Regions from separate parts of the uncultured Bacillus sp. genome, predicted to be linked through region 2. Evidence: predicted binding sites of a transcription regulator. Region 2 holds the regulator's gene; the other holds the start of a gene.

Region 1 (4,205 bases), on a different contig from region 2:
GACTGCAGCTAAAATCGCTGTTCCAGTCGCTGACAGCAGGTCGACTTTAAAGACAGCATCTAACGGCATGGCAGTTGGCGCAATCGGCGGCATTTTCATCATTTGCTGATGCAGAAAAGGCATTTTCAATAGAAGTGTTGTCTGATATAACAGTCCGCCTTCTTGGAAAAGCGCTTTGAAGGCAGGAAGGCTCCAGATTGTGATTGCCGCAGTTAAAATGTAGAAAGGAGACCACGCTTTCGCAATGTCTGCGGCACTGTATGCTTTTTTCTCACCAGTCTCGCCGGCTCCTTCCTCCCGGTAAATCTCTTTCGGCTGCCATTTGCGGAGGAAGAGCGCAAGCCCGCCCATGCTGAATAAGGCCGCCAAAATGTTTGCTAATTCCGGACCAAGCACAGCCATTGTCAGTGTCTGAACCGCTGTATACACACCGCTCACAACCAACAGGGCAGGCCATGTCTGTTTGATTCCTCTCATTTGGTCTAATAGGAATACAAGCAGAAACGGAATCAAGAATGAGATCATCGGCAATGTCCACATCAATGTCCGAGACAGCTCAAGAGCAGACAAATCACCAATCTGCGCCCCTGTGATTACAGGAATCCCGATCGCCCCAAAGGCTCCAGAGGCTGCGTTCGCAATCAAGCAGAGAGCCGCCGCTTTTAACGGTTTAAAACCAAGTTCGACGAGCAGCGCCGCACTAATCGCAATCGGAACACCAAAACCGGCCGCGCCTTCTAAAAACGCGTTAAAACAAAAACCAATTAATAATAGCTGTAATCGTTGGTCAGGCGAAATACCGGCAATGCTGGAACGAATAATGGTAAATTTCCCGGTTTTCACTGCGATTTTATACAGCCACACCGCCATCAGGACGATGTAGCCAATCGGCCACAAACCGCTCCCGATTCCTAGCAAAACAGAAGAAATTGCTTTTTCAACCGGCATATGAAATGCCAAAACGGTGACGAAGAAACTGACGGCTAAGGTAAGAAATGCAGATAGAATGCCTTTCATTTTAAAAACAGTTAAAGCCAAGAGAAAAAAAAGAATCGGAGTGAGCGCCACAAGTGCGCTCACATACTCGTTTCCAAACGGATCATACAACTGCTCCCACATTGACAATCAGCCCTTTACTCTATAGTTGCGATTAGTTGACCTTTTGTTCTGCAAAATGAGGCTTTAAAATGTTTTTAAGGACGCCTGCGCTGTGAAGGAACTGTTCTTTTTCTTTCTCATTTAAGTTCAGCTCAGTGATGCCTGCAATACCTCCGCGGTTTACGACAGCCGGAACGCCGATGTACACGTCATCTGCGCCGTATTGTCCGTCCAAGTATGTGCTGACAGTTAAAATGCTGTTTTCATTATGAAGAATGGCTTTTGTAATGCGGGCTAGGCTCATCGCAACACCATAATAAGTTGCGCCTTTTTTCTCAATAATATGGTAAGCGGCGTTTTTCACGTCATCTACGATCTGGTCAAGCTCCTCTTGTTTGTATGCATCGTTTTTCTCAACGAGTTCACTGACAGGCACACCGCCGACATTTGCGTGGCTCCAGACAGGAAGCTCTGTATCACCGTGCTCTCCGATAATATGCGCGTGCACGTTTTGAGGCGCTGCGCCAAAGTATTCGCTCAGCATGTAACGGAATCTCGCAGAATCTAGTGTTGTGCCGCTTCCGATCACCCGCTCTTTTGGCAGGCCGCTGAATTTCCATGTAGCGTAAGTCAGAATATCAACCGGATTTGTCGCGATTAAGAAAATGCCGTCAAATCCGCTCGCCATGACTTCACTGACGATGCCTTTGAAAATCTTTAAGTTCTTTTCTACTAATTCAAGGCGTGTCTCACCAGGTTTTTGGTTTGCTCCGGCGCAGATGCAGACAATATCAGCATCTTTGCAGTCTTCATATGTTCCGTAAGATGTTTTGACTGGTTGCGGCGCAAACGCCTTTCCGTGGTTTAAGTCCATCACATCGCCCATTGCTTTTTCTTTATTTACATCAATGACCACAAGCTCATCTGTGATCCCTTGGTTTATTAACGCAAATGCATAACTGCTTCCAACAAAACCCGCTCCGATTAAAGCTACTTTATTTACATGTTTGTTCATCATTAATCATCCTTCCAGGGTATGTTTTTCTTTGATGTTCATTTGTGAAGTATTTCACATTTATATTGTGCAACATTTCACAAACTATTGCAAGAGAAAAGTTTTGTCTGATTTATGAACAAAAAAAGAAACCATCTAGGATGGTTTCTATCGGTAAAACCCGTCTAACATTGCCCTCAATGAGGAAGAGAACCGCTTAAGCCAGAGTCATTATATAAACCATTTTGCACGTAATCAAAGCCAGGCTGGTTCTGTCCGGGCACTTGGGCGCTGCCATTATTAAAAATCACTTTGGCGTTCGTTGTATCCGTATCCGCAGGCAGCGTCAGCGTGTAAATTCCATCTGCATTCTTAGCCATTGCTCTTCCCGGCCAGGATCCGGCCAATTCTATTGCCCGGCCCCCATCATGTTTATAGATATAAGCATTTACTTGGCCCCAATGATTTGGGTTTTGATAGCCAATGGTTTTGGCCGCAGATGGGTCTTTTTTTACAAATCTGTATTCCTGGGTCCTCGTTACGCCATCACTGTTCGTTCCTGTTAACGTGATGTTGTATGTTGTGCCAAACGAATCTCCTTTTCCGATCGTTAATTGGTCTCCATCCTTAAACGCTGTCTCTTGCCCATTATTGATTTGATAAACGGCTTTTGTTGTATTCGCATCTGCACGCAGAGTGATCGTCAGTTGATCGTTGAAAGAATGTGTTACACCTGTTTTGACATTCTCAAGGAAGACATGAGGCGCATTTGCAATATCATCAGGATAAAGAACAACCACAGATCTGGCATTGAGCGTGCCTGTCAGTTTACCGTCTGTTACTTGAAATGAACCGTTCCCAGCTTTATTATCATACCTGCCATCAGGTAATTTCGTTGACGTATTGATGGTGACAGAAGATGAACCTGCATTTGCCAACACAACGCCGTGCGAGCCGCGCTGATTCATGAATATCTGGTTGTTTCCATTCGGATTCGAGAGTTCCTCAGGCTGTCCATCCATCACATTGTGAAATCTATTGACCGCAGTGATGGCCTGATCTTCAAATAAACCACTCCCTCGATCGCCTATTTGGCTTTTCCCCGGGAATCTTACTCCATTTCCGCCGCCCTCAGGCCTAGAAAAGAAAAGAGGCGTACTGCCTGAGCGAGAAGCAATCACTGCCCAGCCTAAGCGAATATCGTCATCGCTCATCCATGTAGACTCTTCCTCATCATTGGCATACGTATCATGCGATTCTACCCATGTGACTAACTTGTCGACAGACACATCTGATGCATAATGAGAGATATTCGACACGCTAAGATTGCGATTTTTTAAAGCAGATCTTATGGAATGTCCATAGTTAGATGCTGTCACATTCATATAATTCGCATATGCAGCATCTCTGGAGGCACTATCTTGCAGGATTTCTCCGTATTGGAACTCCGCAGATGTATTTGTGATATTCGGCCAAAATTGACTGCCGTAATTCCCGTCATCCGGAAGCTCTATATGTTTGGCTGCATCAAATCGAAATCCGTCTGCGCCGTCATTCAATGCTCTTTCTAAGAAACGTTTCAGATAGGACTGCACTTGTGCATTCTGTGTATTCCAATCATATAGCCCGAGCAATGAATTCTGCGTGACATCCCATCGATCGGACCAGTTTTTAATTTGTGTGTTTCCATGTGTCCAATTTGGAATACTCTTAATCTCATTGGAAATCGCAGCATAGTCACTGGTGGTATGATTGATGACCGCGTCAACAATGACCTTCACGCCATATTCCTCAGCGGCTGCACACATTTCTTTAAATTCTTGTTCAGTACCTAGGTAACGGTTGCCAATTTGGTACGATGTCGGCTGATACAACCAGTACCAGTTCGACATGCTTTTATCTCCTTGATTCCCTTCCTTCACTTGGTTAATCGGAGACGTCTGAATCGCTGTATATCCTGCATCATGAATATCCTTCATATTGTGTTTTAACGTATTGAACGACCAATTCCAAGCATGAAGAATGGTCCCGCTTTTGATCGATGGCGCTGTCAGCTCTTTCGATGTGTTCTGTGTTTCAGCATTCGCTGCCGCCGACCCTCCCAGAACCAAAT
Region 2 (4,205 bases):
ATGGCTTTAACAATGTAATAACCTCCTCAATAGTATGAATATGTAATTTTAGCACTCGACACTAAAGAGTGCTAACACAATTCTTATAATAAAGAATCTCCCTTCCAATTTCAAGTGATAAGATAAAAAATTTTTCACGCTTACATGATTCTTTTCAGCTCCCTTATCCGTTAGCTTTTTCACCCTTGTTCCGATTATGTTACAATAGCTGTAGATGAACGAAACCCATTAACAAAGGAGTACATACCATTTGAGAAAACAGTATTGGTTTATTATTTTGACATATATCATCATGCAGTTTTCCGCATTAATCGGGATTCCCTTGTTATTTAAATTCGGTTATGCCGGAGGACAGCCTACAGCTGAGAATATGCTGCACGCACAAGGATTATGGTCCGTCATCAGCTTCATCGCCTGTCTCGTTGTCGTTCTGCTCATTCTGAGAACTGTGCCGAAAGAAACGCTGCGAAACGGACAGAAGGACTCAATCGGACTTTCTATCCTTTGGGCGATAGCCGGTTTTTTCATTGCCCTTTTCTCTCAAGGAATAGCAGGCTCTATTGAATATTATATATTCGGCATCGGAAGAGAATCAGAAAATACGCAAGCTATTCTGGATGTCATTCAGGCAGTTCCGCTTATGATTATGGTTTCTTCCGTCGTCGGTCCTATATTAGAAGAAATCATCTTCAGAAAAATCATTTTTGGCACACTGTACGAAAAAACGAATTTCTTCTTTGCCGGACTGATCAGCTCGGTTATTTTCGGTATTGTTCACGCTGATTTGAAGCATCTACTTCTATATACAGCAATGGGCTTTACCTTTGCCTTCTTGTATGCGAGAACAAAACGGATATGGGTGCCGATTTTCGCCCATGTCATGATGAATACATTTGTCGTCATCATGCAGTTTGAGCCTGTTCAGAAGTACCTCGAACAGCAGAGCACACAAATGCAATTGATTATTGGAGGATTATTTTTATGAGAAACCCGGTAGTTTGGGGAATGATCTATTTTGCCGTAGGATGCATCTTTACTTATCTTGCCGCAAGCTCGCCAGGCAGCATGTGGTCATTTTACTCCATCCTGCTGATGGTGTTCGCCGCTTACAACATCAGCATCTCTTTTAAGATGTTCGCCTTTTCATTTAAAATCAAAAAGAACCAGAAATAAAGAAAATCCATTTCTCTCATGAGAAATGGATTTTTTATTATTGCCCGGAAGACACGTCCTGAACGTCAGCACTGCTTTTCTGCGCTTTCCGATAGGCTGCCTTTGATATAAGAATACTGATTTCATATAAAATCAACAGCGGAACAGTGACCATCATATGAGACAAAAGCTCAGGCGGTGTAATCAGGGCAGCGATCACAAGCAGCGTAAAATACGCATACTTTCTGATTTTCGCTAAGAACATCGGTGTCACAATTCCAAGCCTGGTCAAAAACATGAGGATGACCGGCATTTGAAACAACAGTCCAAACGGAATCGTCAGCTGCAAAAGAAAATGAAAATACTCATTAATTCCGATCACCTGATTGACATTCAAATCCTGAGAGATCCGCTTCATAAAATCAACAACAAAAGGAAATAAAATATAATATGAAAAAGATAAGCCCGCTAAAAACAGCAAAATAGAGATCGGAATGTAGCTGAGCGTTACTTTGCGCTCTTTCTCATAGAGGCCTGGGCTCACAAAAGCCCATAGCTGATACAGAATAATCGGCGAGGTCAGGACAATCCCGATGATAAACGCGAATTGCATAAACACAAAAAGCGGGTCTGTCAGATTAAACGCATTAAGCGTAAGCTCCTTCGCTTCATCCGTTTTTTGCAAATAAACAATCATGGGCTTTGCTAAAAAAAATCCTGCGATAAAGAAAACGACAAATGCCAGCGCCACAACCAGCAATCGTTTTCGAAGCTCAGCAATATGCTCCAGCAGCGACATTTGATTCACTTTCATTCGTGTCATCCTAACTTACTGATCTTCTTTCTTTTTTTCCTCGTCATCACTCGTTAATCCTTTAGTAGCATTTTTGAATTCACGAAGTGTGTCTCCTGCAGCTTTCCCCAGTTCAGGCAGCTTTTTGGGACCGAAGATGATCAGAGCAACGATTGCAATAACAGCAAGGCTTCCAGGACCGATCGGCATATTTGGGCTCCTCCTTTCCCTCTATTCGATTTCCTCTAAAACTGAATAATGTTTCAAGAAATAAACCAGTGACTGAAGCTCTACAGCTAAATCTATATGATGAATTCGAATGTGTTCCGGCACATTCAAACGGGCCGGCGTAAAATTAAGAATTCCCTTGATTCCTAACGCGACCAATCTGTCTGTAATCGATTGAGCGGCAACTGCTGGCACTGTAAGAATGGCAACTGATTCATTTTTTACGTGTTGTTCTAGGTCGTCAAGGTTATAGACAGGCACGCCGCCTACCTCAGTTCCTATTTTACTCTCATTTATATCAAAAGCCATTGAAATTTTTGTGTTATTATTTTTTGTGAAATTGTAGTGAAGAAATGCAGTTCCCAAGTTCCCGACACCAATCAAGATAACGTCTGTCATCTCATCCTGATCAAGCGTTTTTCGGAAAAATGACAGCAAATAATCCACATTATATCCATATCCTTTTTTGCCAAGAGCTCCAAAATAGGAAAAATCCCTGCGAATCGTGGCAGAATCAACCTTTACGGCATCACTGAGTTCAGCGGATGATACACGCTGTTTTCCTGACGCATGCAGATTCTTTAAAAAGCGATAGTAAAGCGGCAGCCGTTTTGCCGTCGCCTGCGGAATTTTTGATTGATCCTTATTCATTTTTGGTCCTCCAAATTATACTCGGATAGTTCTCTTTTAAAGTCACCGTTTTTCCCGCCTGTTTTCTCCAGCAAGAAAGTAGGACCGATGACCATTCCCTTATCAAGGGCCTTACACATATCGTAAACGGTAAGAGCACACACCGATGCAGAAGTGAGCGCTTCCATTTCCACACCTGTACTCCCTTTCGTTTTGACCTGTGCTTTTATATGAAGTATAACTTCTGATTCTTTTATTTTCCAGTCAAACGATATATCTACCCCGCTCAGTGAAAGCGGATGGCACATCGGAATGATATTGGACGTTTGCTTTGCGGCCATTATGCCTGCCACCTGTGCAACAGCCAGTACATCTCCTTTGCCGATATCGTGACTTTGTATTTTCTCGTACACTTCATTCTTCATGTGTACGCTAGACACAGCCGCCGCAGTACGGACAGTCGAAGATTTTTCGCTGATGTCCACCATCTGGGCTCTGCCCTGTTCATTAAAATGAGAAAATCTATTCATATTAAAACTCTCCTTAAACAGATCATACACTATTTTCTTCTCTATGTCTTTTTCAGCCAATGTATTGTTTGCTGACTTCTGGTTCATAAGCTACACTTAACTTATTATAGCAGAGGTGAAATAATATGATGATCTTACAAGTTAATCAGCTATCAAAATCATTTGGTGCTGATACTATTTTAAACAATATAAAGCTGGAAGTCAGAAATCGTGATCGCATCGCCATTGTCGGAAGAAATGGCGCGGGAAAATCCACGCTGCTTAAAATTATCGCAGGCCAGCTTTCGTATGAAAAGGGCGAAATCATTAAACCGAAAGATATTACAATGGGATATCTTGCCCAGCATACGGGCTTGGATTCTAAGCTTACCATAAAAGAAGAGCTGCTGACTGTTTTTGACCACTTAAAAGCAATGGAAAAGGAAATGCGGGCTATCGAAGAAAAAATGGCGGCAGCTGATCCTGATGAACTGGAAAGCATCATGAAAACGTATGACCGGCTTCAGCAGGAATTCAAAGATAAAGGCGGCTATCAATATGAAGCGGATGTCAGATCTGTGCTTCATGGACTCGGCTTCAGCCATTTTGACGATTCAACACAGGTACAAAGCCTCAGCGGGGGGCAGAAAACAAGGCTGGCCCTCGGTAAGCTTCTGTTAACACAGCCTGATTTGCTCATTCTCGATGAGCCGACAAACCATCTCGATATTGATACGCTAACCTGGCTTGAACATTATTTGCAAGGCTATTCAGGCGCCATTCTCATCGTTTCGCATGACCGCTACTTTTTGGACAAAGTAGTAAACCAAGTATACGAGGTATCAAGGGCTGAAAGCAAAAAATATCACGGCAACTACAGCGCTTATCTCGAC

What was found. Region 2 encodes Rex, which represses fermentation and respiration genes when NADH is low (regulators of the CRP and FNR family bind a similar motif). Its sites were predicted from a motif close to TTGTGAAATATTTCACAA; they were not measured.
Region 1: the regulator Rex is predicted to act here: its motif matches at 2,156-2,173, upstream of Q5C82_RS13985 (L-lactate dehydrogenase).

What each region holds. Positions count from the first base shown of each region.
Region 1 covers NZ_CATYRA010000008.1:23,146-27,350, reverse strand. Annotated here, with positions in the region: gene Q5C82_RS13990 (L-lactate permease) at 1-1,119, opposite strand, end outside; gene Q5C82_RS13985 (L-lactate dehydrogenase) at 1,151-2,116, opposite strand; gene Q5C82_RS13980 (starch-binding protein) at 2,290-4,205, opposite strand, start outside.
Region 2 covers NZ_CATYRA010000019.1:5,674-9,878, reverse strand. Annotated here, with positions in the region: gene groES (co-chaperone GroES) at 1-13, opposite strand, end outside; gene Q5C82_RS19985 (CPBP family intramembrane glutamic endopeptidase) at 251-985, shown strand; gene Q5C82_RS19980 (YdiK family protein) at 982-1,173, shown strand; gene tatC (twin-arginine translocase subunit TatC) at 1,211-1,975, opposite strand; gene tatAY (sec-independent protein translocase protein TatAY) at 1,982-2,155, opposite strand; gene Q5C82_RS19965 (redox-sensing transcriptional repressor Rex) at 2,177-2,824, opposite strand; gene moaC (cyclic pyranopterin monophosphate synthase MoaC) at 2,821-3,333, opposite strand; gene abc-f (ribosomal protection-like ABC-F family protein) at 3,459-4,205, shown strand, end outside.